4 regions of the Filimonas lacunae genome follow, and region 1 is predicted to be linked to each of the others. Evidence: riboswitches for the same ligand, from Rfam matches in the RefSeq annotation. Region 1 holds a riboswitch; each other region holds the start of a gene.
What was found. Region 1 has a riboswitch for cobalamin ahead of FLA_RS30405 (ribonucleoside-diphosphate reductase small subunit). Riboswitches for the same ligand answer to the same signal wherever they lie in the genome.
Positions count from the first base shown of each region.

Region 1 (8,193 bases):
TATTACTATTACATCAGATTCGGCAACCACCTGCTTAACATCGTTGTACATGTTAAGCAGGGTGTTATCGAAATAAGCAGAGCTTAAATAATGAGGATTATGGTGTCGTTGGCGAATGTGCTGCACCGTATCTGCATTACGCACCCACCAGGCAATACAATGTTTGCCATCCGTTAATATTTTCGCCAGCGCCGTAGCCCAACTTCCACTTCCTATTATTCCAAACTGCATAACACGCCTGTTTAAACCAATAAATCAGGCGACAAACATAGGGAGATTTGTCTTAATTCTTTTTAAAAGTCTGAACCAGCTCACTTTTCGGAACTACTTTCACTTTAGTACCCTGCTTCAGCTGCTTGTTCACCACATCATAAGGACCGCTAATCACCTCATCACCTGGCTTCAGGCCTGTTTTTATTTCAATATTATTGATATCCTGTATATCAGTGGTCACTACCACCTTTTTAACAGTACCATCCTGCTGTAGCACAAACACCACTTCCTGCAAGTCATCTTTATTTACTTCGTCGTCGTTATTGCCAGAGGTGCTAGCTTTATCTGCATTATCTTTTTTCTCCTTTTTGTCTTTCCCTGCCGCATCATCACTGTTTTTATCACGCGTGGTAACCGCATTCAATGGCACTGACAAAGCCTGTGCATGTGTTTTGGTTTGAATATCGGCGCTGGCAGTCATATTAGGCCGGAAAGGGAAAGCCTTGCCTTTCACCAGCAAATCTTTATAACTATCCTGCAATAACCGGATATGCACCTGGTAATTGGTGATAGTAGTTGAAGAAGATGCCGAACTGGTAGTGCTGGAAGATGCGCTGGAAGGGTTGGCTATTTTATATACAATTCCTTTGAACTTCCTGTTATTATAAGCATCTACCTGAACAATAGCGCTGTCGCCTATTTTCACTTTAGGAATATCATTTTCGCCTACGTCTACCTGTACTTCAATGCTGTTTAAATCGGCAACACGCATCATTTCTGTACCGGTCATCTGTGCAGTACCCACTACTCTTTCGCCTTTCTTCACCAGCATTAAACTTACCACACCATCCATAGGAGCTGTAATAGTAGTTCTGCTTACATCTTTACTGGCCCTGTTTAAACTAGCCTGGGCACTTCTCACACCTGCCAGGTTTGCATTAATGTTATCCTTTGATGCCTGATAATTGGACTGGGCAGAAAAGTAAGCCTGTGATGCCTGCTCAAATTCAGATTGGGAAATCACCTTTTGATCCAGCAATGTTTTTTGTCTTTTATAAGCCGCTTCTGTCTGGTCCAGTGTAGCTTTCAATGCTCCCAGCTGTGCTTTCGCATTAGCTACCTGTGCTTCTGTTTGGGAAACGGTAGCCGCTGCCTGGTCGCGCTGTGAAGCATAGATATCTGCATAAATGCGCGCCAGCATTTGTCCTTTTCTCACGGTGTCGCCTTCGGCAATTGTGAGCTCTACAATTTCGCCGGAAATATCAGAGCTTATTTTCACTTCTACCTCGGGATATACCTTACCGCTGGCTGTTACCGTTTCTGTAATAGAACGTACAGCAGCCTTCTCCGCTGATACTTTTGTCCCTTCGTCCTTACCCAACGCTCCACTTTTTTTAAGAACTACCAGTAAGATGACCAACACCACCAGTGTACTGATAATCCATATTGCTTTTTTACTCATATACAAAAACAGTTTCTAGGATCATTGAATTATAATTTAAGCCCCTGCCCTTTGTAAAACTCCAGCAATTTCATGCGAAATACATATTCATACTGGTTGCTTAACTGTTGCAGTTTGGCTTTAAGTAAGTTGTTCTGGTTAGTAAGTAAATCTATTGAACTCAATAGCCCTACTTCATATCGTTTAGTGGCAAAGTCATATGCTTTTTGTGCAGAAGCTACGCTTCTATCACCTGCATAAAATTTTTGCATTGCCGATGTTGCATTCACGTAAGCTTTATAAATATTCTGTTGCAAATCCTGATTTGCCTGTGCTTTTTGCAGTTGCAATGTTTTCAAATCCAGTTGCGAACGCTGATAATTGACTTTATAAGTGTTGCCTGAATTAAAGATGGGCACACTTAGCGTGAATCCTATGGACTGGTTAAAATTCTGATCCAGCTGAGAACCATATCCATCCCACCATTTGCCAAATGATTTACGGGAATAAGAACTGGAATAAACCGGTGTTTGCACAGGATATATCTGGCCATTTATATCCGTAAAATAAGGCAAATAATCATAACCGGCTATCGTATTAGTAGCAGACTTCAATGAACTGGAAAAGCGGGACGTAAGGCTATAACCCAGCGATAAAGAAGGATACAATTGCGATTTATACGCTGCAATTGTTTTTTCAGCTCCTTTTATTTTAAGTTCATTTACTTTTTGCAGCGGCTGATTGTTTAAAGCCAGTTGATATACAATATCAGGCTGCATATCTGCAATATTTTCCAAAGGAATTTGTTCCATAGGAGGCGTATCTACCTCAAAGGCATCTCCTGCTTCTATGTTAAGAAGTGCCTTCAAAGAAAGCACGTTTTGCTCAAAAGTAGCTCTGGACGTAATCAGCGCAATACTATCTGTTGCCAGCTGCGATTCAATTTCTGCAAGGTTGAGTTCAGGTAACGCACCTGCATCTACACGGCTTTTGGTATCCTTATATTGTGCCAGATCCTGCTTTATCTGAACTTCTGAAATATTGATCTGCTCTTTAGAAGCTACTACCTGCAAATAATAAGTGGCAACATTCATAGATACATCATTAGCGGCCCGTTCTATATCCTTTAAAGCAGCTTCTGCATTAAATCTGGCGGCCTGAATGCTGTTTTTGAGCTGTCCAAATCCAAATACCTGTACACTCCCCTGCAATCCATAATTCTGATACAATAATTGTGTGGTAGTAAATTGGTTGGTAGTAGGATCAATAGAACGCCCAAACTGTGTCCCCAATCCTGTAGAAAACCCAAGACTGGGAAACCGGTTCATTCTGGCCTGCTTTAGTTGCAGTTCACTAATGCGGGCCTGTACATCGGCCTGCTTAACAGAAATATTATTTTTTACCGCGTATTCCACGCAACGGCGAAGGTCCCATTTTTCCTGTGCAAACAACGCAAAGGGCATTGCAGCAGCCAATAGAATCAGTAAGCGCTTTCCCATGTAACAAAAATAACCGAATAGCCGGCATGTTTCTTAAAACTTGATGAGCGGAAGTTGAACGGGTTTTGCGGATGAATATGATCAGTTTTGTACTTCGCTTTTCAGAATATTCAGCTTAATAGCAATATGAACGATCAGGGTAGCTGCACAACACGCTCCAAAAAGTGCCGCAATCAGAATGGTATAATATTGAATGGTCCACTCCAATGTATTTTTAGTTTGCGTAAAAAAGCTGGCCTTTTTTCCTGCCGAACCTTCAAACAAAGACACCCTCACAGTGCAATACTCATTTTCAGAATTGAAATTCCCCAACTCTACACCTAACTCCTGCAATTCCTTTTCTATCTCCAGAATTTTATCATGTAGGGTAACAAAGTCGGAGATTACGCCGCTTTCCGATTTCAGTTCCTGTAAAGAGGCCAGTGTTTTTTCCAGTGACTCCCTTTTTGCGTTCAGCTGGCGGTACTCATTGGTTTTATCCACTTTTACCACTTCCCGCTCTTTTACGGTGCCTATTTTTTGAATAGCCGTATAAAAACTATCAAAGGCAGATGGTACTACACCAATAGATAAATGTAACTGTCGGCTACCTTTATTTCCCACACTTTGCTCGTATTGTATTACGGCACTAAATTGTTTGGTTGCACTATCCACCGCAGCAGCATCTGCATCAAATTTGGTAGTACGGGTTTGTACCGTAGCTGTTTTTTCATATTTCTGGTTATCGGCCCAATCAGGCGCACTTACCCGTTTCCCACCCTTTTCCGATGCATAGTTTTTTCTTAACTCCCCTATACTGCTAAAGAAATCAGAATCGGCCACCCAATTGTTTCTCTCTACGGAGGAAACCAGGTAGCCATATGACAGCCTGAAAACAAATAATACCAGGAAAGGAATGGTGAGATATATGATTACTTTTTTAGTTCTGCGCTTGAATGTTACATTCATTGGTTAAGATTTTAAGGTTGAAAGCTGAAAGTAACGGAATTTGTTTGTTCTTAATAACACAGGTAAACCCTTTTTATACAGGTGGCATCCCGGAAGCAGAAGTGTATATTTGCTATAGCAGTTAACCTGGTTTAAAGTACAATACGAATGCCTATACATGAAAACAAAATATGTCCCCGCTGCCAGCAGCCCTTTGAATGTAAAGTAGGCGATGTAAGCAACTGTCAGTGTAACGGATTACACCTTACCCAAGCCGAACGCGATCATATTGCACTGAAATACAATGATTGCCTTTGTATCGGTTGTATGCGGGAACTCAAAAACAAATACACCTTATTCAAAGAAAAATTCTTCCCCGATTTTCAGTAATGCCCCTTCTATGTTTCACCCTTGAATAGGGGAATTTTTACCAAATGCCTATGCAGTGAGGGTTCTGTTTATTGTGTAAAAAGTATGCACACCCTGTTTATAAGTTTCTTTCCCATTACCTGTTTTCTGCCCGAGATTGCAGGAACATTAAGGCACTATGCTATCCGTCTTTAAAGAGGAACCGGGTGAGATTCCCGGGCTGTGGCGCAACTGTGTTTTCCGTTTTGCATGGAATTAGTCAGATACTCGGCCTTAATGATATTACTGACAACCCTTACGCTCATAAGCTTGTCGGAGTTTAGACACCATAACATTGTACAATTCCCCCCGTACAGTCATAGGATCTTACACTCTGCCCGGTTAAGAAATATATTGATACTCATTTGATTATATTATAAATGGCCCGGTTTATGGAAACAGAATTATTACTACAGGAGAACAAGGAACGGTTTGTTTTATTACCCATCAAGTACCCTGCTATATGGGAAATGTATAAGCAGCATGAAGCCAGCTTTTGGACCGCAGAAGAAATTGATTTGTCGCAGGACTTAAAAGACTGGGCTGGAATGAATGAAGGGGAACAGCACTTTATTAAACATGTATTGGCATTTTTTGCAGCCAGTGACGGTATCGTAAACGAAAACCTGGCGGTGAACTTTATGAGCGAGGTGCAGCTGCCCGAAGCACGTTGTTTTTATGGTTTCCAGATTATGATGGAAAACATACACTCAGAAACCTACGCCTTATTAATTGACACTTATATTAAAGACCCGGCCGAAAAAAATAAGCTGTTCAACGCTATTGAAACTGTACCTGCGGTTACTAAAAAAGCACAATGGGCACTGCGCTGGATTGAACAGGGCTCTTTTGCCGAACGCCTGGTAGCTTTTGCAGCGGTGGAAGGCATCTTTTTCAGCGGCAGCTTCTGCTCTATTTTCTGGTTAAAGAAAAGAGGATTAATGCCCGGCCTTAGCTTTAGCAATGAATTGATTTCGAGAGATGAGGGCCTGCATTGCGAATTTGCCTGTTTACTATATAGCATGCTTAGCAATAAGTTATCACAGGAAAGGGTTACGGAGATAATTACAGATGCCGTGCGTATTGAAAAAGAATTTATCTCAGAATCATTACCTGTAAGACTGATTGGCATGAACGCCGATTTGATGAAACAATATATTGAGTTTGTGGCCGACCGGTGGATTACTGCACTGGGCTACCCTAAAATATTCAACGCCACCAATCCCTTCGACTTTATGGAAATGATCTCTTTACAGGGAAAAACCAACTTTTTTGAGAAAAGAGTGGGTGATTACCAGAAAGCGGGTGTGAATAGTTCGAAGGAGCAAGAGATCTTTTCAACAGATGAGGATTTCTAATATACATGGAACAATAATTGAGCGCTGAGAACAACGAATAACAAACCAATAACTCTAACACAAAATTCTGTAACCTATGTTCGTTATAAAAAGAGACGGCAGAAAAGAATCAGTAAAATTTGACAAGATTACAGCTCGTATTGAGAAACTGTGTTACAGTCTCAACAGCAAATTCATAGACCCCACTAAAGTGGCTATGAAGGTAATTGAGGGACTTTATGACGGTGTTACCACCACAGAGTTAGATAACCTGGCTGCAGAAACGGCAGCTTCGATGAGTACCATTCACCCGGATTACAGTTTGCTGGCATCCCGCATAGCCGTAAGCAACCTCCATAAGAATACCACAAAGTCGTTCTCCATCACTATGGGGGAGCTATATAATTATGTAGAACCTAAAACCGGGCTAAAAGCATCCTTACTGGAAGATGAAGTATACGCCGTAATCAGCAAGCATTCGGCATTGCTGGACAGCACTATTATATACGACAGGGATTTTGCCTTTGACTACTTTGGCTTTAAAACCCTGGAACGCAGCTACCTGCTGAAACTGAACGGTAAAGTGGTAGAGCGCCCGCAACATATGTACATGCGCGTGGCAGTAGGTATACACCTGGACAATATAGAAGAGGTGATTAAAACCTATAATCTGATGTCGGAAAGATGGTTTACCCATGCTACCCCTACCTTATTTAATGCTGGTACGCCTAAAGCCCAGATGTCGTCTTGCTTTTTATTAACCATGAAAGATGACAGCATTGAAGGCATTTACGATACTTTAAAACAAACCGCCCGTATTTCGCAAAGCGCAGGTGGTATTGGTTTAAGCATTCACAATATCCGTGCTACCGGTTCGTATATCAGCGGCACCAACGGCACCAGCAATGGTATTATTCCTATGCTGCGTGTGTTTAACGATACCGCCCGTTATGTAGACCAGGGTGGTGGTAAACGTAAAGGTGCGTTTGCTATTTACCTGGAACCATGGCATGCAGATATTTTTGACTTCCTGGACCTGCGTAAAAACCACGGTAAAGAAGAATTGCGTGCGAGGGATTTATTCTATGCCTTATGGATAAGCGATCTGTTTATGGAGCGCGTAGAAGCCAATGGCGAATGGAGCCTGTTTTGCCCGCACGAAGCCCCCGGCCTGGCGGATACTTTTGGCGAAGAGTTTGAAAAATTATACCACCAATACGAGCAGGAAGGCAAGGCCCGCAAAACCGTAAAAGCACAGGATTTATGGTTTGCCATACTGGATGCACAGATAGAAACCGGTACACCATACATGCTGTACAAAGATGCCTGTAACCGCAAAAGCAACCACCAGCACCTGGGTACCATCCGCAACAGCAACCTGTGTACAGAAATAGTGGAATATTGTGCGCCGGATGAAGTGGCAGTGTGTAACCTGGCATCTATTGCTTTGCCCCGTTTTGTAATCGACGGCCAGTTTGATCATCAGAAATTATACGAGGTAACTTACCAGGCAGCGGTAAACCTCAACCGTATTATAGACCGTAACTACTACCCTGTAGAAGAAGCACGCAACAGCAATATGCGTCACCGTCCTATAGGATTAGGTATACAAGGTTTGGCAGATACCTTTATATTAATGCGCTATCCTTTTGAAAGCGAGCAGGCTAAACAACTGAACATAGACATTGCCGAAACCATGTATTTTGCCGCAATGACCGCTTCTAAAGACCTGGCCAAAGTAGAAGGCACTTACAGCTCGTATGAAGGCAGCCCACTAAGCAAAGGTGCATTCCAGTTTGATTTCTGGGGTGTGGTACCAGGCAACAGATGGAACTGGAGCGCACTGCAACAGGAGATTAAACAACATGGCGTAAGAAACAGCCTGTTAATTGCTCCTATGCCAACTGCCTCTACTTCACAAATACTGGGCAATAACGAATGCTTTGAGCCATACACATCCAACATCTATGTAAGACGTGTATTAAGTGGCGAATTTGTTATTGTAAACAAGTTCCTGTTAAAAGACCTGGTAGCACTGGGATTATGGAATGACGAAATGAAGAACAGGATTATTTCTGCCAACGGTTCTATTCAGGCTATTGAAGAGATTCCGCAGGAGATCAAGGAAATTTATAAAACTGTTTGGGAGATCAAGCAACGTACACTGATTGATATGGCAGCCGACCGTGGTGCCTATATCTGTCAATCTCAATCATTAAACCTGTTTGTTCAGCAACCGAACAAGGCTAAATTAACCAGCATGCACTTCTATGCCTGGAAAAAAGGCCTGAAAACCGGTATGTACTACTTACGTACCCAGGCAGCTGCACAAGCAGTTCAGTTTACTGTAGAAAAACAAGGCAGTGTG
Region 1 covers NZ_AP017422.1:7,656,619-7,664,811, reverse strand. The annotation lists gene FLA_RS30430 (NAD(P)H-dependent glycerol-3-phosphate dehydrogenase) at 1-231, opposite strand, end outside; gene FLA_RS30425 (efflux RND transporter periplasmic adaptor subunit) at 284-1,675, opposite strand; gene FLA_RS30420 (TolC family protein) at 1,705-3,153, opposite strand; gene FLA_RS30415 (DUF4349 domain-containing protein) at 3,235-4,101, opposite strand; gene FLA_RS30410 (cysteine-rich CWC family protein) at 4,249-4,470, shown strand; cobalamin riboswitch at 4,604-4,739, shown strand; gene FLA_RS30405 (ribonucleoside-diphosphate reductase small subunit) at 4,881-5,846, shown strand; gene FLA_RS30400 (ribonucleoside-diphosphate reductase subunit alpha) at 5,923-8,193, shown strand, end outside.

Region 2 (8,193 bases), 3.5 Mb from region 1:
TGAAGGGACAGAAAGGGCAGGAAATGCATTATACGGTAGGGGCAGATGATACTACAGCTTATATGGCCAATCATTGGCTGGCAGCCGTAGGCCAGCGAGGTATACCGTTTGCCATGGTAGTGAACCAGGCCGGGCAGATTGCCTGGATAGGGCACCCGGCTTCGATAGATGCTCCATTGGCTAAAATAGCAGCCGGTAATTGGGATGTGAACAAGGCCCGGATGGATAGAGAAGAGTCGCTGCGGTTAGATAAGGTGGATATGTCGGTGATTGACCGATTGAATCCATTGATGGTAAGCCGAAATTATAAAGAAGCGATGGTGGTGCTGGACAGTATTTTGAAACAGGAGCCAGGGTTGAAATACCGGCACTCTACCGGGCACTTTCTTTTCTTCTCCTTGTTGAATACGGATGTGAATCAGGCGGTTGTTTTTGCCAGGGAGTTATGGGAAAACAGCGATTTCCCGGATTGGAAAACGGTGTCTGATGGGGTGATGTGGGCTAATTTCAAAAAGATAAGCCTGAATGCAGCCGCTTATGCACTGGGTGCAGAAGCTTTGGATGCCCAGATTGTTCATTATCCCTGGAGTATGGATATTCCAGCTACCTATGATGAGATAGCAGGCTTGTATGCACAGGCTAACCAGCATGACAAGGCTATAGATGCAGAAAAGAAAGCTATTGCAGCGGCAGAACAAACGCCCAAAGTAAAATCTGAAACTATTAAAAAGTACCGTAAGGCATTGGAGCAATATCGTGCGGCAAAGTAGTAGGTGAATATCAGTTTAAGTTAGGATATACTAATGTCGTATCAGGTATCGGTCCTCAGTCAATACCTGATACGCCTTAGTTATCAAACAACGACAAAGCTGTGGCTGCAATGTCTTCAAAAAACTGTTTATCATTGGTAACCTTGGCATATACCCGCATGCCGGTTATGGTATTACACAGGAAGCGTGCAAGGGCTCTTGCATCTTTAGAAGGATTGATGTCACCATTGTGCTGCCCTTTTTGAATATATGCATATAAAGCATCTTCAATTACCCGGTTGTCTTCGCAGAGTAATTTATGGGATGGTTTATCCTGCGAAGCCACTTCTACCTCTGCATTCACTTTAAAACATCCTTTAGGCCGCCCTCTGGCTACCACATCGCCAATCACCAGGTCCAGCAACGCTTTTATTCCTTCTTTTACAGAGGTTGTATTATCCAGCACTGCCAGTATACGGCGGGTGCCTTCCTGCTGGTATAGCTCCAGTGCTTTTATATACAGGCCATGCTTATCGCCAAAAGCGTGATAAATGCTGGACCGTGCTATGCCTAACCCATCAATCAGGTCGTGCAGGGACGTGCCATTATAGCCGTTCTTCCAAAAGATGGTAATGGCTTTTTTTAATACTTCCGTCTCGTCAAAATCTTTTGATCGCATATAATAACAATAGCTTTGTCTGTTGCCAGCAAAGCTATTCATTTAAAATAATATCTGATTACCGTAATCCGCCACTGGCCAGTATCACCTCGCCTGTAACCCACCTGGCGTCGTCTGATGCCAGAAATGCGGTTGCCAGTGCAATGTCTTCCGGCTGACCCACCCTGCGAAGCGGCGTATTACTCACCATAGCTGTTTCTATTTCACTTCCTATAAAGCCGGCAGACGTAGCGCCTTCTGTTACCACCATGCCCGGGTTCACTGAATTTACACGAATGTTTTTAGGCCCCAATTCTTTTGAAAGTACACGTGTGATGGAGTCTACTGCACTTTTAGTAGCGGTGTAAATAGCACTACCCGCCGGTGTGGCGCTGGATACGGCTGAGCCGATATTAATGATGCTGCCGCCTTTTTCTGAAAAGCTTTTCACTGCTGCTTTGGAAGCCAGCAGTACACCCAGCACGTTGATGTTGAACTGAAAGTGGTATGATTCTTCTGTAAAATCTGCCAATGCACCCCACTGATAAACGCCCGCATTGTTCACCAGTATATCAACGGCGCCATATTGCCCTAAGGCTTCTGCAAAAAGATGATCTACGTCAGCAGCCTTTGATACATCTCCCTTCACGGCTATTGCTTTGCCGCCGTTAGATATAATTTTAGCTACTACCTTTTCTGCATCTTCCTTGGAAGAAGCATAGTTTACTACTACTGCCGCGCCTTCTGCAGCCAGCTTTTCCGCAATGCCGGCTCCAATTCCTTTCGATGCGCCCGTTACTACGGCCACTTTGTTTTCCAGTCTTTTCATATTGTATTGTACCATTTGGTACACAAAGATAAATAGTATTGTACCAAATGGTCTAATTTATTTTTTGTCCTGTCTGATCTGTGGTGTGTCGGGGGGAAAATGTGTTCTTGAGGTGACGGGTCTTTTTGCCACAGGCTTCACTGCAAATGATAAAAAACAGTATTATATTATCGGGTGGCAGAGCGCAGAAAGGGCGGGCGGGTTAACCACAGCTCTTTACAATACAGGAAGGTAAGCAAAGGAATGGTAAGCACATTTAAACGGTTGAGCTGATAAGCGGCCGGGAAATTGAGATGCAGGCAGGCGCTTATACCTCTGAGAACACCACAGCCATAGCAATCTTTTCCGGTAATATTTTTAAACAGGCACACAGTAAAGTGCCCGTTCCCGCTGTGATAATTGATTTGAAAAATCAACAGGGGAACGAGCAACCATACGGTAAACAATAATTTATTTCCTAACGAGGAATCTGCCTTCGCCATCTTTAAAGGTTCCTACTACAATCAAAATCAGATCAATTAAAGCCCAGATACCGCAGCCACCCAGGGTTAATAACTGGATAATGCCAATAGTGGTCTTTTTGGTGTAGAAGCTATGAACTCCAAATGCGCCTACGAAAAAGCAAAGTAATAAAGTAGTTAACCAATCATACCCTTCCGCATTAGCAGCCGGGCTGGCCGGGTTGGCATGTGCTGCGAATTGGTTGGTTGGTACGCCGCATTTAACGCATACAACGGCTTTGTCGTCAATTTGAGCTCCACAGTTTGTACAAAACATAATGATTCAGGATTTTAAATTTTGCGCATGATAAGGATAAATTATTATATAGTAAAAAGGAAAACCTTATAAATCAAGCTGTTTTAAAAATGAAACGTTAGTGCATTAATATAAAATAAGTTATTTTTTACTTCGTGAGGGATTAATGTATTTACATCGTTTATGATATATGCTTTTATATTTATTAATAACAGTTTAGTAATTATAGTAAATTGACGCCGTGAAACAGAACCTTATTCCCTTATTATTTCTTTTGCTGCCGGTGCTAACGGCATGCAATAATTCTACTGAAACTACTATGCAAAAAAACGGTGAGCTGGCCGGCGTTCATCCCGTGAAGCTGGTAAAAGACGACCTGTTCAACCGGTATGTTGCAGTGTATGACAAATGGACACACCTGCTTGAAAAAAAGCAGCAGGTGGTGAAGTGGATGTACGCAAAAGAAGATCGCTTTGATGTGGAGAAGTATGCGAATGGTGTTTTGCCGGCTGGGGGGCCTTTGCTGGATAAATGGGAGCCGGATGCGAATTATAAGTATGGTTTGGATTCCGGTGGCAGGCCTTGCTACATGCAATATGAAGCCAATGGCGGAGAAATAGTGTATGCAGGCATTTTTAAGTGCAGCAATTCCTGTGTAGAATATGTTGAATACAATATGAGAGACCGGAAACCGGTAGTGATAGTACGATTGCTACAGGAAAATGGCAGGAAAACCGCCTACCAGGCGCTGCATATCAATGGCAAAAAATTGGGCAGGGACTATGAAAATCTTACAGGGCGCGAGGTGGCTGATAAGTTACAGCAAATGGAACATGATATCTTTTGTATGGTAAAGCATTTTCAATACGGCCACGACCGGATAGAAAAGGCTGATTGCTGGGAGTCGCTTGCGGGCGTTAAAGCCACATATTATGAAGAAAGATATCAATATACGGGCACAGGAGCGTTGGATGAAATAAAAAGTGTTTACCCGGATGGTACCAGCCAGTTGCTGTATGTGAAAATGCCGGATAACACCACGATAGAACAACTGTCTGATCAACTGGCGTTACAAATTGCACAGTCGGTAACGGAGAGGCTGGTGAGAAAAAAATGGAATGCGCCTTTGTCTATTTTGCAGTTAGGCATTCACGAGGTGGATGATTATCATCCCCATTTAAGTATGCTTACGGTGAAGGAAAAGGTGGATATATTGAATACTTATGACGAATTGCGTTTTGAAAAACTTTTTATACTGGTGAGTGATGATAAGCATTTTCGGGCCGACACCAGTTATGAGCGGTTATATACTGCTTTTATGGGCAAGGTGCAGGAGGGGGATGAATGGTGGTTGCCGGCTAATGAAATGATATATAAAGCAGCCAGGTTGCTTACGGTGAACAAGCTTTGGAATAAGGTGCCTGTAGATAAAGATTTTGTTGCCTATGCGGTGGATTGGAGCATGGGGCCGAATGAGGAAGGGGAGATGGGTAAATTGCTGCTTACCTGTGGTTTGCCGGCAGAAACTTTGCGTAAGTGGGAGCGGGAAGGATATTTCAAATAATTGACACAAAAGCATAGTTTTGGCGGCGTAATACAATCAATTCTCAACAACAGACGAATGAAAAGTAAAAGACAATTGGTACTCATGACCGTAGCAGCTGCCGGCATGTGGGTAATGACATCTTGCAAAACAAATGATTACAAAGAGTTTCCGAAAGAAGAAGAAACGGAAGCGCACGGACATGATCATTCCGAAGCGAAACACGAGCATCAGGAAGAAGCTGCTGCACAGGATACTACTAAAAAGGCTGCTTTTACCGTGGCAGGTGTAGTGGGTGATGTGGCTAATGGCAAAGATGGCTTTATGGCTACTATCACTAATGATAAAGGTGTGGTGTATTCCAGCGTATTCAGCATCAGAAACCTGGAAAAAAGCTACAAGCAGCTGAAAGCAGGTGATCATGTAGAGGTAACCGGCGATACTATGCAACTGGGCGACAAAACCCATATCGTAGTAAAGCAATTTACACAGCAATAAGTGGTTGTTGAAAACATTTTATAAGGTACAGTTCCGGCCCTGTGAAGTTTAGCCTGCTGTACCTTTTTTATTCCCTGTTGTTAACAATTGTTAGTTAAGTGGGGCGGATACATTATATTCGTTGAACGTTCTTTAGAAATATACATTTAGCCGGAACTGGTTTTACACAGCCGTAAAGTAAGAGGGGAATCGTGTGTCAATCACGAACTGTCGCGCAACTGTAAGTAACCACTAAGGCTCTTTCAATACATTCACTGTATGCGGTGCGTATGGGAAGGAGGAAGAGCTGTTACAAGTCAGGAAACCTGCCACTCCGGGTAGACAATGCTTTCGCGATTTGAAGTATATGTCGGATAGACGATGGAAGTGCCAGCCGTATTATTCTGTTCAATTAACGTTGAGGAATAGTTTCATGCCTTTATTCCTTTTATCCTGCCTGCCTTATCGCAAAGCTTACGAAGCGCTTGTAAGACATAGTTGTAATAACACCGTTTTCAATTGTTAACAGCCATATGAGTATGAATCCAGTATTACCATCTCCGGGGCTTGCCTTCCGGGATGCATTAAAAAAAGAGTTTCCGCTTCAGATTGTGGGGGCCATCAATGCCAACCATGCGTTGCTGGCCCAGCAGGCAGGTTTTCAGGCTATTTATCTTTCAGGAGGCGGGGTGGCTGCCGGATCGCTGGGCATTCCTGACCTGGGCATTACCCAGCTGGAAGATGTGCTTATCGATATCCGCAGAATCACAGATGTGTGTTCCCTTCCCTTATTGGTAGATGTTGATACGGGCTTTGGTCCTTCAGCCTTTAATGTAGCGCGCACGGTAAAGTCTTTGATACGGGCAGGGGCAGCGGCATTACATATAGAAGACCAGGTGGGGGCCAAGCGTTGCGGTCATCGTCCCGGTAAAGAAGTGGTAAGTAAGGAAGAAATGGTGGATCGCCTGAAAGCTGCCGTAGATGCCAGAACAGATGCGCAGTTTGTGATCGGTGCCCGTACAGATGCTTTTGCAGCCGAAGGGCTGGAAAAAACACTGGAACGGGCGGTGGCGTATAAAGAGGCGGGTGCAGATTTCATTTTTGCCGAAGCGGTGCCGGAACTCGCGCTCTACCGGCAGTTTGCAGATGCTACAGGCCTGCCGGTGTTGGCTAACATCACTGAGTTTGGAATGATTCCGATGTACACAACAGAGCAACTGCACGATGCCGGGGTGGCGATGGCGCTTTACCCGCTTTCAGCGTTCCGGGCAGCGAATAAAGCGGCAGAGAACGTTTACCAGCACATACGGAAAGATGGCACACAGCAGCAGGTGTTAAACACCATGCAAACCAGAGAAGAGCTGTACCGCTCTATCGGATACTACAGCTACGAACAAAAATTGGATGAACTTTTTAAAAAGAACAAAAATGTCTAACGATACCGCTTCCGAATCTTTTAAGCCCAAAAAAAGCGTGATGCTTTCCGGGGTGGCCGCAGGCAATACTGCACTTTGCAGTGTAGGTAAAAGCGGCAACGACCTGCACTACCGTGGATACAATATTCTTGACCTGGCCGGCAAAGCCCAGTTTGAAGAAGTCGCGTATTTGCTTATCTATGGCACTTTGCCCAACAAGGCACAGCTGGCTACTTATAAAGCCAAGCTGAAATCACTGCGAGGGCTGCCGCATTCTGTAAAGAATATCCTGCAGCAAATTCCCACATCCGCCCATCCGATGGATGTGATGCGTTCTACTGTATCTGCCTTTGGAAGTATACAGCCCGAAAAAGATGATCATAACCTGGCGGGCGCCCGGGATATTGCAGATAAACTACTAGCCTGTTTCAGTTCTGCTTTACTGTACTGGTATCACTACTCTCATAATGGAAAGGAGATACAGGTAGAAACAGATGACGATTCTATCGGTGGTCATTTTCTTACGTTACTGCACGGGAGAAAGACGCCTGCTTCGTGGGAAAAAGCGATGCAGATTTCATTGAATTTATATGCAGAGCATGAGTTCAATGCTTCTACTTTTACCAGTCGCGTTATTGCCGGTACGGGGTCTGATTTTTACTCCGCCATTACCGGCGCTATTGGTGCGCTGAGGGGGCCCAAACATGGTGGCGCCAATGAAGTGGCTTATGATATACAAAGCAGGTATGCTTCGCCGGACGAAGCCGAAGCGGACATTCGCAAAAGGCTGGAAAGTAAAGAAGTGATCATAGGCTTCGGGCACCCGGTTTATACGATCTCAGATCCCCGGAATGTAGTGATCAAGGAAGTGGCCAAACAGCTTTCGGAAGAAGCAGGGGATATGCTGTTGTTCCAGGTGGCAGAGCGACTGGAAACACTGATGTGGAACGAGAAAAAAATGTTCCCCAACCTCGATTGGTTTTCGGCGGTTTCCTATCATCTGATGGGCGTGCCTACGTTGTTGTTTACACCGTTGTTTGTGATTTCGCGGGTAACCGGCTGGAGCGCGCACATTATTGAACAAAGGCAGGATGGTAAAATTATCCGGCCCAGCGCTAACTATATCGGCCCTGAAAACCGCGATTATATTCCATTAGAGCAACGCTAATTTCATTTCAAAAATAATATCCTTTATGTCTTCCCATATTTCTAACGAACGTCCGCAACCAGACCAGGTGTTGGTGGATATTGCTGATTACGTACTTTCTTATAGCATAGAAAACGAACTTGCCTGGCAAACAGCGCATTACTGTTTGCTGGATACATTAGGCTGCGGCTTTGAAGCCCTTACTTATCCCGCCTGTACTAAACTGCTGGGACCGGTGGTAAAAGGCACTGTTGTGCCGCATGGCGCTAAAGTGCCGGGTACACAGTTTCAATTAGACCCTGTGCTGGCTGCGTTTAATATCGGCGCTATCATACGCTGGCTGGATTTTAATGATACCTGGCTTGCTGCGGAATGGGGGCATCCTTCCGATAACCTGGGTGGCATATTAGCTACTGCCGACTGGCTTTCGCGTACCGCTGTAGCTAACGGTAAAGCGCCGTTAAAAGTAAAGCAGGTGCTGGAAGCGATGATTATGGCGCACGAAATTCAAGGTGTTCTGGCCCTGGAAAATTCGTTTAATAAAGTAGGTTTAGATCACGTGTTACTGGTGAAAGTGGCATCCACCGCAGTGGTTGGTAAATTGCTGGGCTTGTCAAGG
Region 2 covers NZ_AP017422.1:4,131,008-4,139,200, reverse strand. The annotation lists gene FLA_RS16390 (TlpA family protein disulfide reductase) at 1-770, shown strand, start outside; gene FLA_RS16385 (TetR/AcrR family transcriptional regulator) at 847-1,428, opposite strand; gene FLA_RS16380 (SDR family NAD(P)-dependent oxidoreductase) at 1,487-2,236, opposite strand; gene FLA_RS16375 (DUF2752 domain-containing protein) at 2,404-2,718, opposite strand; gene FLA_RS16370 (TM2 domain-containing protein) at 2,687-3,013, opposite strand; gene FLA_RS16365 (hypothetical protein) at 3,312-4,556, shown strand; gene FLA_RS16360 (hypothetical protein) at 4,614-5,033, shown strand; cobalamin riboswitch at 5,174-5,360, shown strand; gene prpB (methylisocitrate lyase) at 5,552-6,448, shown strand; gene prpC (bifunctional 2-methylcitrate synthase/citrate synthase) at 6,441-7,595, shown strand; gene FLA_RS16345 (bifunctional 2-methylcitrate dehydratase/aconitate hydratase) at 7,621-8,193, shown strand, end outside.
Region 2: it holds a riboswitch for cobalamin, as region 1 does, so the genes downstream of both, prpB (methylisocitrate lyase) here and FLA_RS30405 (ribonucleoside-diphosphate reductase small subunit) in region 1, are expected to answer to the same signal.

Region 3 (8,193 bases), 3.5 Mb from region 1:
CGGGCTGGGCGCAGGTGGGCATGTATGCTATATTGATTGGAGGTACTATGAGCTGGGCCGCCGGTTCTGTGTTTTCCAAGTATAAAGCGTTTGGTTCCTCTACTGTAAACAGTGCCTGGCAAATGCTGGCGGCAGGTGTGGCGTTTTTCATCACCGGTGCGGTGAATGGTAATTTACAAAGCTTCCAGGTGCAAAGCGTGCCGGTGAATGCATGGCTTTCTTTACTATACCTGGTGCTGGCTGGTTCGCTGGGTGCGTTCAGTGCTTATGTATGGTTGCTGAAAGTGCGGCCTATTACACAGGTGAGCACGCACTTGTATGTAAACCCGGTGGTGGCCGTGTTGCTGGGGGTGTTGTTTGCTGATGAGCATATGAGCGGTTTACAGGTAGGTGGACTCACGTTTATTTTGGTAAGCGTATTGCTGATTAATCTTACCCAATACCGCCGGAAAAAGCAGGCTACTGCCGGTGAAACGAATGCGGGTAATTCCGCATTAATGTTTGGCACAAAAGAAAAATGTGTATTGTAATTGATGTGATACTGTGAGTGTTTTGCCGGATAATTGTGTCGGCAATTTTGTGTTATCGTGCCATTAATAATAAGTGCTGCCGGGTAAAAGTGTTGTTAGCCACCGTAATCTTGGAGTATCTGAGGACTAGCCTGGGGTTTGTACCTGTTTCGCCCTATCTGGATAAAAGGCAGGCTACGCAATCCGGCGTTCCGGTGGTGCGGGAATATAGGGCCTGTTATACCAATTACCGGGAAGCTATCAGCCAGATGAGCGCTACTTCGAGCGTGATGTTTTTGGAGGGGATGGCAGCGAAGTAATTCCTGGTAACTTCTTTTGCCATTTTTGTGAACCAATTGGTGTAATGTGTGTTATAATCCATTATAGTGTATGCTGGCAATAGATGCACCTATGAAGGCAAATAGCATAATTATAGAGATTTGCTGTTATGTTGTGGGAGATATTCCCTTCTTTGCATCATACCTACCATATCAATTGTAGTACAGTTGGTATTACCTGTCCAATATTCTATTAAATCACCTGTTGTTTTTGCAAGCCGTATAAAATGGGTTTCAGTGTAAATTGGCCATATAAACTTATGTAAGTCCTGTAGTGCTTTTGTTTATCTAATGCAGGCAGGCGGGAGCAGGCTGCCGGATAACTCTTTTGCAAGCTGAAGTAGAAGTGTACACAACCGGCAGTCTGCGTAGAACGCCCTTTTTCAACGGACAACAGGTATATTCTAAAGGGTTTGATATGCATATAATAGACAAGGATTATGCTCCTGCATGTTAATGCAGGAGCATAATGAATCAGTGGTTCTGAGTAAAATGAACAGTCCTGATATCGCTTTGAATATGCAAAACGCTGGCAGAAGCCAAAAAGGTGTTATTGAATATGAAGCCCTTTCCTAAATAAATCACATTAAAAAAATACTATAAGCCACCTCAAAAGGGTGGCTTTTTCGTGTCTACTTCTCTTTGGATGAAATGGTGTAATTCCGGAATCATGCTTTGCTTAGTAGAGGAACTCAAATGATGTCTTTACAGAGCTTCATGTTGAAACATGCTTGATTATATTAAGATGGTTACAAAATATCCTCCGCGTTCTTCTTTAGCAACCCCGCCAATATTTCAATGGACTTTTTCCGGTAGGCATCTGCAGGCCAGGCAATAGTTGCTTTGCGTTGCATGTTTTTTCCTTCCAGGGGGATGGCTTTTAAAGTGTGGTAGCCATGTGTAGATACCTTCATGAGAATAGTACCTATGTTGCCGCCTTTTATCATTTCCAGTATAGTATGTACATCGTTGCAGTCCATCCGGATATCGGGCTGTAGTTTCCCCTTTTCAAATGATTCGTCCATAAAGCGCCGTATGCTGTAACTTCTTACAGGTAATATCAGCGGAATGGTAACGGCCTCTTTTAGCGTGATGCTTTTGTTGCGGGCCAGTGCATGATTGGTGGGTACTACCAGTGATAGGGAAGAGGTAAATAATGTTTCAAATGCAATGCTTTCTAAAGGGGAAGAGGAGGCAAAGGACAGTACCATATCCAGTTTGGAAGCAGATAGCTGTTCCAGTAAAGCATCGGTAGTGCCATATTGTATATGCACCTGCACGTGTGGATACTGCGTAGTAAATGCCTGCAGGGCTTTTACCAGCAACTGCGTAAGTCCGTAAGTGGCTCCGATAGCGATACTGCCTGTTTGCAGGTTCATGAGATCGTTCAGCATTTCCCGGCCTGATAAGGCATCCTGTAATGTCTGGTTGGCATAGGGGAGGAATAACCTGCCGGCTTCGGTAAGGTGGATACGCTTGCCAATGCGGTTGAACAGGGGAATGCCTAGTTCGTCTTCCAGTTGTTTAATCTGTTGCGATAAAGTACTCTGGCTAATATACAGTGCCTGTGCAGCTTCTGTGAAGTTAAGCAGCTCAGCGGCTTTGGTAAAGTAGTTTAACTGGCGTAGTTCCATACCTGCAATATAACTAAAATTGTAAATCGGTAAATTCGATGATCAAAATCGAAAATGACCGTTTTGCCGATTTACGCCTTCGTGCCATCTTTGAGTCATCAAAACGAAATTTTTATGAAAACGCAAACAACTAACCCACGTCAGCTTTCTCATTCAGTTGTAAGTCATGTAATGAATGTGCCTATTGAAAAAGTAGATATTGCCGATTGGTTATTAAACCTGCCCGATGCAGAATACCAACGTTGTTCTACCGCTCACATAGCTGCCGGTTCTTCGGTTACGGATGACGGACGCCCGATGTCTATTAATGTAGAAACAATAGGCAATGCTACTATCATACAGCACTATGTAGCGGAAATACACGAACCACACTATTGCCGCATGGTTTCTATCTCTGATGCTATTTCTGTGAACGGAAGAACCAAAGTAAAAGTGCAGTGGGAATTACGGGCCACAAAAATTGATGATACGCATACTGAATATACCAACGAAATCAATGCCTTTGCTACGGATGAGTTCCTGGAGTTTATTGAAGAACACAAAATTACTTTAGAAGAAGCGGCCAATGCCCGCCAGAATGCATCTGACAGTCATAATAAAGAAGAAACGCCCAACTTTGCTAAAAGTATTGAACGCAAAGCCTTACTCAAATAAACCGATGAACCGTATACGCAAACACTCAAAATAAACTATATGAAAGCAGCTGTTATTACCCAACCAGGCGCACCGGATGTATTGCAATGGAAAGAATATACTACCCCCGTATTAGGAGACATAGAGGTGTTGATTGATGTGAAAGCGGCAGGTATTAACCGTGCGGATATATTGCAAAGGCAGGGTAATTATCCGCCGCCACCAGGTGTAAACGCTGAGGTGCCTGGTTTGGAAGTAGCAGGTGTGGTAGTGGCTTGTGGTGCGGGCGTTAGCTTGTGGAAACCCGGTGATGAGGTGTGTGCTATTATGGCGGGCGGTGGTTATGCCAGCCAGGTAGCCGTAAAAGAAGGCCAGTGTTTGCCCGTGCCTGATGGACTTTCCTTTGCAGAAGCGGCCAGCCTGCCGGAAACTGTATTTACGGTATGGTCTAATGTGTTTCAGCGGGCCCGCCTGCAACCGGGTGAAACCTTGCTGGTACATGGTGGCGCCAGCGGTATAGGTATTACCGCTATTCAGCTGGCGCACGCACTGGGCAGCCGGGTAATAGTAACGGTGGGCGAGGAGGAGAAAGGGCGTGCCTGCATGGTATTAGGAGCCGACAGATATGTGAACTATAAAACGGATGCCTTTGAAAAGGTATTGGCGGATGAGCGGGTAGATGTGATACTGGATATGGTAGGTGGCGATTACCTGGCAAAAAACGTTCAGCTGGTGAATGAAGAGGGCAGGATTGTATATATCAATGCCATGGAAGGATCATTGGTGCAGCTGGATTTATGGAAGGTGATGCAAAAACGAATTGCCATTACCGGTAGCACATTACGCGGCAGGCCATACGCCTATAAACACGCGTTAGCTGATGAGGTGCGCAAACATGTTTGGCCGTTGATAGCTTCCGGTGCTTTCAAACCTGTAATCTACCAATCGTTTCCTTTTGAAGAAGTGGCCAGGGCACATGCCTTAATGGAAGCAGGCAGGCATATTGGGAAACTGGTGTTAGTAGCAGATTAAATGTGGTAACAGAATAAAAGCTTTCCCCTTGGGTTTGAAACACAGGCAGTGTTGTAAAAGGCGTCTCATTGTATAATGGGACGTCCTCTTTTTATCAGGAAGTATGCTTGTTAAATGGCGCATGACTGCTCGGTCATTACGCTTTCCTGCGCCCGGCAGGAAAATATCGGTGCTTATCGATAATTACATTACTTTCGCGCCACATTGGTTTTTAACACAAGTTTCACGGTGTTAGAATTAATAGGGAATCAGGTGTAAATCCTGAGCAGTCCCGCTACTGTAAGTTCTGTAAACACACTTTCGCATCTACATGCCACTGTTTTTAGTGAATAAAAATGGGAAGGCCGTTGAAAGTGAGAACAAGCCAGGAGACCTGCCAATGTAGATACATTTTAAAGCTTTCGCGGATGAGGCTTGAAATACTATAATCTGGGCTGAAATATTTTCAGTGTCTGTTTGTATTCCTATTCTTTCCGGTGAGCTGTAATAACAGTTAAGAGAAAAAATCCAATTTGAATCAGACATTTATGAAAAAAAGCTTTTTAGCATTGGGGGCGGTCGTTGCCCTGGTAACAGTATCCTGCTCTAAAAAAGACACGCTTGTTTCTTTACCTGCACCGGAAGTAGCTATTGAAAATGTGACTGCACTGAATGATGTGGCACAGGAAGATACGGTAGTGTTTAAAGTGAAAGCCACCGGCGGCAGTGCTTTTGTCTGGACGGTAGATGGTAAGGATGTAACGGTGAAAGATTCTCTTTTCAGTTTTGTATCCAGTGATTTAGGGGAGCACACTATTGCAGTAACTGCTTTAAAAAATGACAAAAGCAACTCGGCGGAGGCCAGTGTTACCGTACACGGCAAATACAAATACGGCACATTTATATTGAACGAAGGTAACATGACCACGGAGAATGGCTCACTTACTTTTATCAGTCCCAATGGTGTAGTAACGGATAGTGTTTATTTTAAAGTAAATGGTACAGAGCTGGGAAATGTAGCGCAGGATTTATTCATTTCTAATAATAAAATGTACATCATTTCGCAAAACGGGAAAACAAATGCGGTAGGCAATTCTTTTTCCAATGATGGTATGTTGATAGTGGCGAATGCAGAAACATTGAAAAAAGAAGCGGCCTATAATGATGAACTCACTGCCCTGAAATGGCCTACACACGTAGCTGTACTCAATGCGGAGAATGTGATATTAAGAGATAACAATGGTTTATACCGTTTCAACAGCACCGCTAAAACGCTTACTTTTATTAAGGGTTCGAAGTCGGCCGCCAAAATGACTATGGCTGTTTCCAACAATAAAATATTCGCTGCCGCCGGCACCAAAGTATATGTAGTAGAAGCGGATAAAGACACTCTTACTTACGCTTTAGATATGAAAGCTACGGTGAGTGGTGTGGTAAGAGCCAGCGATGGTAACATATGGGTGTCTACCACTACTGCCCCTGCTAAAATTTCCAAGATCAATTACAGGGATTATTCTTTGATCAAAGCCAATGAAATTGCTATTGGTAGCCTGAGTGCCGGATTTGGCGCTACTCCGGGTATTACGGCCAAAGGTGATACATTGTACTTTAGCGGTGCGGGAACTAAAATATACAGACATGTGTTCAGTATGGGTTCTACTGAGTTTATGGGTGATGCTAAAACCATGGTAGAGAACGCCAATATTGTATACAACAATATCGCAGTACATCCTTTAACCGGTGAAGTGTATCTGAACACGATTAAAGCATATGGATGGGATTACCTGATAAATAATATCAGTGTGTTCAATTTCAACAATGCAGCGCCATTAAGATTGAACTATCAGAACTATACGAATTTTCCGGCGGGTATTTTCTTTACTTATAATTTCAAGTAAGCTTTGCCCGGGTTTGGATAAAAAAAGCTGTCTCCTGAATATTCAGGAGACAGCTTTTTTATTTTATCTGCTATTATGGAAACATGGTCGCCGAGCGACTGAATTCTTTAGCACCGGCAGAGAGGTCGGGCAACTCCATCACATATTTCATAGCTGTTATTTGCGTATATCAGGGTTGTTGAAATAATTATTTTCTTCTGAATGAAAGGCAGGACTTACTCCGTTATAAATGGTGAGTACACCATTGCGGCCATCCTGGGCAATGCCATTGCGCGTGTGGGCGGATTTATTCTCAAAATTTTCATTTTCTATGGTTAGCCTGATGGTGAGTGCCCCTTTTTTCCAGACATACACAGCTCCTTCAAAAGAGTCTTTTTTTACCAGCTTCTCTTTGCCAAATTGTTCCGTCAGTGCTTTTTTCAAATCCAACACATCTTCATCTTTAAAAACACCGGCTTTTACTTTGCCTTTAGGGCCATCATTTCCCACGTCTGCTATTACAATTAAAGGTTTGCCGGTTGTATCTACTATAAAACAGGGCATTTGCAGCGGCACCGAAAAGCAGGAGATCACTGGCTGTATTTCCTCTTTCTCCCAATTGATACCATACTCCGGCTCTATAAGCCTTAAAACAGTGTCGGGCAATTTTTCGCCATACAGCTTGACCCTGTAATTTTCAGCATTTTTTATCTCATTCTGCTGAAACGGAATCTTTTTCGATGTAAAAATGTCTTGTGGCTTTTGTTGAAGTAAATCCAGTAGAGAAAGAGTTTGTCCTTTGGTGGAGCATCCTGATAACAGCAAAAGGGAAAAGGCAAAGCAAATGGTATAGGTTATACGCATGAAGTTTGGTTTTTTAAGGAATAAGTTCGGCGCTATTGATTATTGGTAGCAAATAAAATAAGTTGCCCTTTGTCATTGGTAAGTGTCCATCTGGATTGTCCCGATTCCATGCTTTCGCTATAGGATAATTGAGTGTTTGCATCCCATGAAGAAAGTAATAGTTTTTCCTTCCCGTCTTCTATTGCATAAAAACAATAGCCATAATTCACAAACGAATCTGGTGCTGTGGCGTTCATGTAGGTGCTGATTGGCTGCAGCTTTGTTTTTTCAGGCAGGGCCATTTGTAATAACGTTCTGGTGAAATAAGTGGTAGACAACGTCTGGCTTTGATAATACACATCCGAAGCATATGCTTCGCCATTCAGGGCAGGAACTGTATTGTTAGCAGCTGGTTTGTAAATGCGTATAAATGCGTTTACAGGAGTGGCATCTGCCCAGGTGGCGCTTCTATACCTGGCATCGGATAGCAGACGGTCTGCTACTCTTACCTTTTTGCTGATGTTTGCTACCTCGCCATTGTTGCCGGTGACTGCTAATGCTATGGTGTAGTTGCCGGCTGCAGTATAAAAGGATACGGTGTCTTTTTGATTACTGGTTTGGGTATTGCCAAAATCCCAGGCATACGACACCGCATTTTTAGAGGTGTTTTGTGTTTTAAACTTAAAATAAGTGGGAAGTACAAACTCTTCGTTTACATAAATATCCACATTGGAAAGCCAGAAATCAGCAGTGGGCGCAGCTGGTGTGTTGTCTTTACTTTTTTTACAGGAAAACAATAGTGCCGGGAATAAAAGGGCGGAAATGATTTTTTTCATGAATCTGACATTTTAGTATAGGTCAATACTATTGGTTATAAAGCAATCGCAGGGAGGTGAGCAAATGTATTGGAATTTTAATAAATGTCATTTATTTTGTCGCTTTTCCTGACATACGTAAGAAAAACAGGCTATGGTCATTTTTTAACCTGGCGTTTTTCCGGTTTGTAACAGGTATATTTCTTTTTTCTCTTATTATTTTTGAAAGTTGTTTAAGGTAGCGTTCTATGAAAAAAATATGGACATTATGCATGGTTGTGTTTGCCACAACCGTTTGCGGTCAAGTGGTACAGAAGAAAAATCCTGCTGATTTTGTGCCTAAAGGGTATGTGTTTTTTGAAAAGGTAACCGGTGACCTGGATAAAGACAGTTTAGAAGATTGTGTACTTATTATTAAAGGAACCGATAAAAGCCGGTTCGTGAATGATGAGTATCGTGGAAAGCTGGACCGTAATCGCAGAGGGGTGATGGGAGGTATGGCTATTGGGAATACACATTCAGATATCAACATG
Region 3 covers NZ_AP017422.1:4,173,850-4,182,042, reverse strand. The annotation lists gene FLA_RS16620 (EamA family transporter) at 1-530, shown strand, start outside; gene FLA_RS16615 (hypothetical protein) at 641-829, shown strand; gene FLA_RS16605 (LysR substrate-binding domain-containing protein) at 1,597-2,481, opposite strand; gene FLA_RS16600 (hypothetical protein) at 2,596-3,135, shown strand; gene FLA_RS16595 (NAD(P)H-quinone oxidoreductase) at 3,175-4,146, shown strand; cobalamin riboswitch at 4,335-4,541, shown strand; gene FLA_RS16590 (DUF5074 domain-containing protein) at 4,674-6,023, shown strand; gene FLA_RS16585 (hypothetical protein) at 6,180-6,866, opposite strand; gene FLA_RS16580 (PKD domain-containing protein) at 6,899-7,681, opposite strand; gene FLA_RS31730 (hypothetical protein) at 7,909-8,193, shown strand, end outside.
Region 3: it holds a riboswitch for cobalamin, as region 1 does, so the genes downstream of both, FLA_RS16590 (DUF5074 domain-containing protein) here and FLA_RS30405 (ribonucleoside-diphosphate reductase small subunit) in region 1, are expected to answer to the same signal.

Region 4 (8,193 bases), 880 kb from region 1:
GGGAGCAGCTGAACATACCCGTGGCCAGGCTACGTAAAGAGCTTTAATATTATATGGAACCATTGACGATGAGTGTTGAGAATGAATCGGAAGCGCCTTATGTAGCCCCGAAACCCGTGAAATGGGTAGCTACTTTATTAAGTTATGTAGCGCATCCCCTTTTTTTGCCAACTTTCTTTTATTACTGGCTGATACAGCGTTTTCCGGTTGAATTTCCGGGACTGGAAGGTAAAATGTTGCAACTGAGGTTGATAGGGGTATTTGTAACCACTGCTTTTTTACCAGGTATAGCGGTGTTTCTAATGTGGAGATTGAAATTCATTTCCGGCATCAGGCTTAAAACCCAGAAAGACCGCATTGTTCCCTATATCATTATCATGATCTTTTACTGGTGGATGTGGTACCTGAGTAAAAACTTTAAAGATCAGCCTGCTGTTTTAAAGTTCTTCTTCCTGGGTATCTTTTTAACTACCGTAGGTGGACTTTCCTTTAACAACTTTGAAAAAATAAGCATGCATGCTATGGGAGTAGCTGGTGTGCTTACCGGTGTGTTACTCACCTGTTTCTACTACAAAACCCACCTGGGCGCAGATGTGTCGATTGTGATGATTGTGGCTGGTGCTGTTTGTTCTGCACGTTTAATACTTAATGATCATTCTACCCGCGAAGTGTATTTAGGCTTTTTTGTTGGCGCAGCCTGCCAACTGATAGGCTATTTTGTTTCGTTTTTGTGGTAGGTGCTGATAAGCAATAAATTAAAAAGCCGGTTGTTTTTAGCAGCCGGCTTTTTAATTTATTAACACATCCATTTAGAGAGGCAGGATATGGCAGTTAAATCATATGTTTTAATGCTGTAATAAGTAGGGTGAAAATGTGTTTTTTGCTATGGCGGTTAGTAAAGTATTCTATTTTACGGGTATAGGGTGAGATAAGGGTGAGTTCAGTGCGGGTATAGGCAAACTACACTTGTTGTTTTTTGCTTATGTAAAACGAACTGGTTTTGGTTTTTGCTAAAAAATGCAGGATTTCTATGGCAAAAAATAAGGCCAACCCTAAGGTTGGCCTGTGAATTATGAAACTGGTTATAATTAGCTTTTTGCTGCTACTGTGGTTACGGGAGCTGCTGGTGCGTTTTCAGCCAGGGCAGGCTGTAAAGCTGGCCAGCTGAAATCGGCGTTCAATACCTGAGAACTGTGATGATACCAGCTGTCTGTGTGATAAATATAGAAACAGCTGCCATCTTTAATAGCATTGATAATATCCTTGTGTTCTGCATAAGGAACCGCCGGGCAACCGTAGCTTCTGCCCATTGCCTGACCTTCATCTGCCCTGTTGGAGTTTACATACCAACTGCCGTGCATTACTACATCACGCATACGCACATTGTTGTTAATGCCTTTTTCAATACCATCCAGACGCATGCTAAAACCTGCTTTACCACTGTAAGTTTCGCCGGTTACCATAAAGCCCAACGAGCTTTTGTGCGAGCTGTTCAGGTTAGAAAAGGTGGTGGCAAACTCGCTACCTGAATTTTTACCATGCGAAACATAAGTATTAAACAGCACTTCTCCTGTTTTCAGGTTTAATACATACAATCTTTTGTGGGTGCTGCTCTGGCTTAAATCACAAATGGTTAATAATTCTGGTTTCTTCAGCATGTTTTTGTTTAACATGAACTGATAGCCTTTGTAAGCTTCAAAAAATGCGTCGTGTGAAAGACCCAGTGAATCCAGGTGTAAACCGCTGTAAATAGAGTCTGCCATTCTCTGGCCTTGCGCGCTGGCGGTTTTATCGCCCAGCAGGGAAGCAAATTTCTTTTTGTCGTCTGTAAACCTCTCTTTACTGGTGTAGCTAAACGCAATAGATGTAAAAGCACTAAAACATACCGCTGCAATAATCATTACTCTTTTCATCAAAGCTCACTTTTTTGATTGGGGGTTATTAATTGGTGATACCGTGACTATAATGTCGATTCTGGTAAATTTATTGCCTAATTGCGACTTATTTAAGCTTTTGAAGGTTATTTTATAGTTTTTTTTAAAGGTAAACACTGCCCAAACGTTAACATTTAGTTGATTTTCACCTGTATTCGCTTTGTTAAAATATTACCTTTGCTCCGCATCAGGTTACATTTCTTCCTGTTCGGAAGGTATGTATTAAAAGGGAATCCGGTGTAAATCCGGAACTGTCCCGCAGCTGTAAGTTTCCAGGCAACTCATTATTGCCGCTGTTTATTCCACAATACCACTGTAGCCACTAAGGCTATGGGAAGGTGATACAACAGCAAACAAGTCAGAAGACCTGCCCGTTGCAGATAGATATTCATCGCTTTCGGGGATTGAAGCTGGATAGAAAGGTCAAAAAGCAATTTTTTATTTTTTATTCCTGTTAGCTGTTGCTGCTGCAACGGTAAACCGTATTCCGTTTTTCCGAAAGGAACGATACAAGCATGAACTATCATTTACCTATACGGCCTGATATTTTGCTGTCGTGCCTGTAGTAAAATAATTATGAAAAGAATAGTACCTGTTAAGTGGCTTTTACTCAGCGCGGGCATGCTTCCATTCCGAAGCCTGTTGGCGCAGCAGGTAATGCATGCAAAAGATACACTGGCCGAGGTGCGGGTAAATGCTATTCGCAAACTGCCCACTACTTCACTCACGCCTGCACAAACCCTGTCGGGCGAAACCCTGCAACGGCTCAATAGTTTATCTGTGGCAGACGCTGTTCGCTTTTTCTCGGGTATACAGTTAAAAGACTATGGCGGTGTGGGGGGGCTTAAAACCATCAACGTGCGCAGCATGGGTAGTAACCATACGGGTGTTTTTTACGATGGGGTTCAGTTAGGCAATGCTCAGAACGGCCAGATAGACCTTGGACGTTTTTCGCTGGATAATATAGAAGAGATTTCGCTGTATAGCGGACAAAAAGATGCGGTGTTTCAGCCAGCTAAGGCATTTGCATCGGGCAATGCTATTTACCTGCAATCGCGTAAACCGGTATTTGCCGCCAACGAAACCATACATCTGAGCGCGAAATATAAAACCGGTTCGTTTGGCCTGGTAAATCCTTCGGTGTTATGGCAACAAAAGCTTTCTCATCGCACCAGTGCTTCTTTTAGTGGTGAGTGGACCAATGCCAATGGGCGCTATCCGTTCCGGTATGCGATGGAAGGGGGATATGATACCACCGCCACCCGCTACAATGCCGATGTAAACTCCTGGCGTTTGGAAGCGGGGTTGGATGGCACGGGTAAAGACAGCAGCGAATGGAAAGTAAAAGCCTATTATTATACCTCGGCACGCGGCCTTCCCGGGGCAGTAGTAGCCAATAAGTTTGAACACGGGCAGCGCCTGTGGGATAAAAGCTTTTTTGCACAAGGTTCGTGGAAAAAGAATATCACCGGCAAATACAGCCTGATGCTGAATGCCAAATATGCTTATGACTACACCCATTACAACGACCAGGAAATTGTAACCACCAGCGGTTACCTGAATAATTACTACCGGCAAAATGAATTCTATTTTTCTGCTGCCAATCACTATCAATTAACCTCCTTCTGGGATGTGGCTTTATCCGGCGACTTTCAGCGGAATAGCATGAATGCTAACCTGTATAATTTCGCTTATCCTACACGTTATACCACATTGGCTTCCTTAGCCAGCCAATTGCATTTTGCACGAATAGACATACAAGGCAGCGCACTGGCTACGTTTGTAAATGAAAATGTGCGTACGGGCGTACCTGCGGGCAACAGGCAGGAGTTAACGCCGGCTGTCTCTGCTTCGTGGCAGCCATTTGCTTCTCCTGCGTTTCATGTGCGGGCGTTTTATAAAAACATCTTTCGCATGCCCACTTTTAACGATCTCTATTATACCGAAGTGGGTAACACCAGCTTAAAGCCGGAGTTTGCCAAACAATACAACCTGGGCATTACCTACGCAAAATACCTGGCCGCTAACAAACTATTATTGACTACACAGGTGGATGCTTATTACAACCGGGTGAAAGATAAAATTATTGCCAGCCCCAGCGGAAGGCTGTTTCGCTGGACTATCATGAACCTGGATAAGGTACAGATTAAGGGGCTGGATGTAAGTATGCAGGGCGTATATAAACCTGCGCAGCATTGGGAGCTCACTACCCGTGCCAGCTATACCTGGCAACAGGCTCAGGATGTAAGCGACCCTGCCGATCCTTACTATAAAAATCAGATCATCTATACACCTGAGAACAGTGGTTCTGCCATAGCTGGCATTACTTATAAAACCTGGATGCTCAACTATAGCTTTTTATACACAGGTGGGCGGTATTTCCAAAAAGAGAATACTGCTGCCAACTACCTGCAACCCTGGTATACACATGATGTATCAGCAGGCAAAAGCTTCCGGTATAAAAAGTATACAGGTAGGCTGATGCTGGAAGTAAACAATGTATGTAACCAGTATTATGATGTAGTTAGAAACTTCCCTATGCCGGGACGTTTTTATCGCATCTCTTTGAGTGTGCATTATTAATGATAACAACACATGAAGCGAATGAAACAGATAGCCCCGAAACTGATGGCAGCCATTGTGCTGCTGGCAACGGCTTGTCGTAAAGACACGCCCGTGGCTACACAGGAAGAGATAAGTGTGCAATCGCCGGATGTAGCAACAGGCAATGGCTTTTACCTGTTGAATGAAGGTGACATGGGTTTGAACAAAGCATCGCTGGACAGGTTTAATTATAACACCGGCGTTTACTATCGCAATATTTACCCGCAAATAAACCCCACTGCCACCAAAGAGCTGGGGGATGTGGGAAATGATATACAGGTATATGGCGGCAAACTATACGCCGTTATTAACCTCAGCGATAAGGTGGAAGTGATGGATGTAACCACGGCCAAACGTGTGGGAGTAATTGCCATACAAAACTGTCGGTATATCACCTTTTACAATGGCAAGGCGTATGTAAGCTCTTATGCCAGCACGGCAGGCAATGCTAATGCAGGTGCAGGTTTTGTGGCTGAAATTGACACCGCTACTTTGCAAATAACCCGCCAAGTGAATGTGGGCCGCCAGCCAGAAGAAATGGCGGTGGTGAACGGTAAATTATATGTAGCCAATTCCGGTGGCTACACGCCTGCTAATTACGATCGTACCGTGTCGGTAGTAGACCTCGCCAGCTTTACCGAAACCAAACGCATTGATGTGGCTATTAACCTGCATCGTTTAAAAGCGGATAGGCATGGCGATATCTATGTTACCTCACGTGGCAGTTATTACGGTGTATCGTCCAGGCTGTTTGTAGTGAACACACAAACCGATGCCGTAAAAGATTCTTTTGCCCTGGGCGCCAGTAATCTTTGTATACAAGGCGATTCGGCTTATGTGTTAAGTACAGAATGGAATGCCAACACAAATTCCAACACCATCAGCTATGCGTTGGTGAATGTGCAAACAGAAACCATTATAAGCAAAAGCTTTATTACGGATGGAACGGCAGCGTCTATTAAAGTGCCTTATGGCATTGCGGTAAACCCTGTTAACCGCGACATATTTGTAACAGATGCCAAAGATTATGTAAGCTCGGGCACTTTGTATTGTTTTGATAAAACGGGTAAAAAGAAATGGTCGGTAACGGCCGGAGACATACCCGCACATATAGCCTTTATAACCAAATAGAAAAAGTAAAAAAAGCAAAAATGAAAAAGCTACTTTTCGCAGTACCCATGTTAGCTGCTGTGTTCTTCTCTTGTTCTAAAAAAGATGATGCTGCACCAGCCGTTAGTGGTGTATATGTGTTAACAGAAGGGAACTTTTCTGAAACAGATAGCAGTGCTATCGCCTTTTATAATGCAAGCACGCAAACCGTTGACTGGAACTATTATAAAACAGTAAACGGCACCAAACTGGGTAACGGCGCTAATGATTTAAAACAGTATGGCGGTAAAATGTATTGCACCGTAAGCGGTAAAGACACTGCTACTTTAAGCGATTCTTATGTGCTGGTAATAGATGTGGCAACCTGCAAACTGTTATCTAAAATATCTTTCGCTTCTGGTACCAGGGCTTATCAGCCCCGTTTTGTAGCATTCAATGGCAACAAAGCTTATGTTTCCTGCTATAATGGTATGGTTTGCCGTATAGATACTTCTTCTTTACAAATAGATGCTACTGTGCAAACAGATGGTGTACTGGAAGGTATTGCTGCATCCGGCAACAAGCTGTATGTTGCTAATTCAGATAACTATACACTGCCTTCTACCAATAATTCTTCTGTTTCGGTAATTGACATTGCCACCTTTAAAAAAACAGGTCAAATCAGTGTAGGTTTTAGTCCTATTAAAGTTGCAGCAGGCAGCGGATTTGTGTTTGTGGCTTCAGCCGGTAATTATGATGATATCGCAGCTTCTGTATCTGTTATCAGTAGCGCTACTGATGTGGTGGCAAAAACTATAGATGCCAATATCAGCTGGTTTACAGCAGGTGCGGATGCTGTATATGCAACAGGCTATGATGGCACTGGTTCGTTCATAAAAAGCTACAATGTAACAACTGGCGAAGGCACCAGCTTTATTACTGATGGCACTACCCCTAGCAACATTTATGCTGCTACTGTAAATCCATCCAATGGAGATGTATATGTTGCCAATGCTGGTTACGCTGCCGGTAAAGATCTGGTATATGTATTCTCCTCTGCAGGTAAACTGAAGTTTCAGTTTGCTACCAGCAAAGCACCACAAAACTGTGTGTTTTTAAATTTATAAGCATATAAATAAAGCATCATGAATTGGGGCTTACCAAAAAAGATATACCTGCTGGCTGTGTGCGCAGGCGTTGTAGCGGTTTCTTGTAAAAAAGATAAGGATGAAACAGTGGGGCGCAGTCGTTATATCAGTAAAGTATATGCTTACGTGCCTGCACCGGGGCAGCTTATCAACGACAGCACCTGGGGCATTGATAAAGCTCCTGCTACTTTAATTGGTGGTATCAGCGGTACAGTGTCATTAGGCGCTTATGGCGGGTATATTGTATTTGGCTTTGATCATGCGGTGCAAAATAGTGATGGTGCTGACATTGCCATTTATGGCAATCCATTGCCGCCACCTGCTACAGAATGGTCCGAGCCGGGTATTGTAATGGTAAGTCGCGATGTAAATAGTAACGGTTTGCCCGACGACGAGTGGTACGAACTGGCAGGCAGTGAATATACCAGTGATGCTACTATTAAACATTATACCATCACCTATTACAACCCGAAAAAGCGGGCAAACGTATTGTGGCGCGATAGCCGGGGCAAAACTGATTCGGTACTGGTGAATATCTATCATTCACAGGCCAACTATTATCCGCTGTTTATAACAGGTCAGGATTCGGTGAGCTTTACGGGCACGTTGTTAAGAAATACACTTGTCAACACTTCCGGGTCGTATACGAACCTTTCCTTTACCAGGGGCTATGCAGATAGCTGGAGTTCGGGTGATAACTATACCACTAATAAGTACAATAGCTTTGATATTTCGCAGGCAGTGAACGGCAATGGTGCCAGTGTAAGCCTTACGCAAATTGATTTTGTAAAGGTGTATACCGGGCAAAACGGTGCAGGTAATGCTGTTGTAGGCGAAGTATCCACTGAAATTTTGGGCGCTGCTGACTTACATATCCAGTAGAACGCGGTTCTACACGAGAAAACACCCTTTTTACAAAAATGGCCTGCAACTGCAGGCCGTTTTTATTTTAATATCTTCTTTTCAGCGGCTTTAGTAAGTCTTCCAGCCCGTTGGTTTTTATCTCAAACAGGGTAGCCAGTTGCATGCCTAGCTTTCCTTTGGGAAAGCCGCCGTTGCGTTTCATCCATTCCAGGTATGAGACAGGAATATTGCAAAGCACGGTGTCTTTATACTTGCCAAATGGCATTTTAGCTTCTACCAGGTCCTGTAATATTTGTGGGTTAAGGCCTGGCAACTCTTCTTCCTGCATCATAAATTTCTCTTTTTACCTGTGCTAAGCTGCCAAAATTAGCAGTATTTCTTTATTTGCCAGAAGGATGCCTGGTATATACCTCGCCTGCAGCTAATAAAATGATAGGAAAAGAAATCTTTTGATGATTAAAAAAGGCAAATGGGAAAGGTAAATAGCTTAGTCAGGAAGGTATTAACAGTGTAAACATAAGTTCCTATAAAAAAAATAGGCCTGAGCCTTAGAC
Region 4 covers NZ_AP017422.1:6,778,583-6,786,775, reverse strand. The annotation lists gene rpoN (RNA polymerase factor sigma-54) at 1-47, shown strand, start outside; gene FLA_RS26735 (hypothetical protein) at 54-737, shown strand; gene FLA_RS26730 (murein L,D-transpeptidase catalytic domain family protein) at 1,089-1,913, opposite strand; cobalamin riboswitch at 2,107-2,323, shown strand; gene FLA_RS26725 (TonB-dependent receptor) at 2,511-4,517, shown strand; gene FLA_RS26720 (YncE family protein) at 4,539-5,669, shown strand; gene FLA_RS26715 (YncE family protein) at 5,690-6,754, shown strand; gene FLA_RS26710 (hypothetical protein) at 6,773-7,657, shown strand; gene FLA_RS26705 (DUF3820 family protein) at 7,725-7,970, opposite strand.
Region 4: it holds a riboswitch for cobalamin, as region 1 does, so the genes downstream of both, FLA_RS26725 (TonB-dependent receptor) here and FLA_RS30405 (ribonucleoside-diphosphate reductase small subunit) in region 1, are expected to answer to the same signal.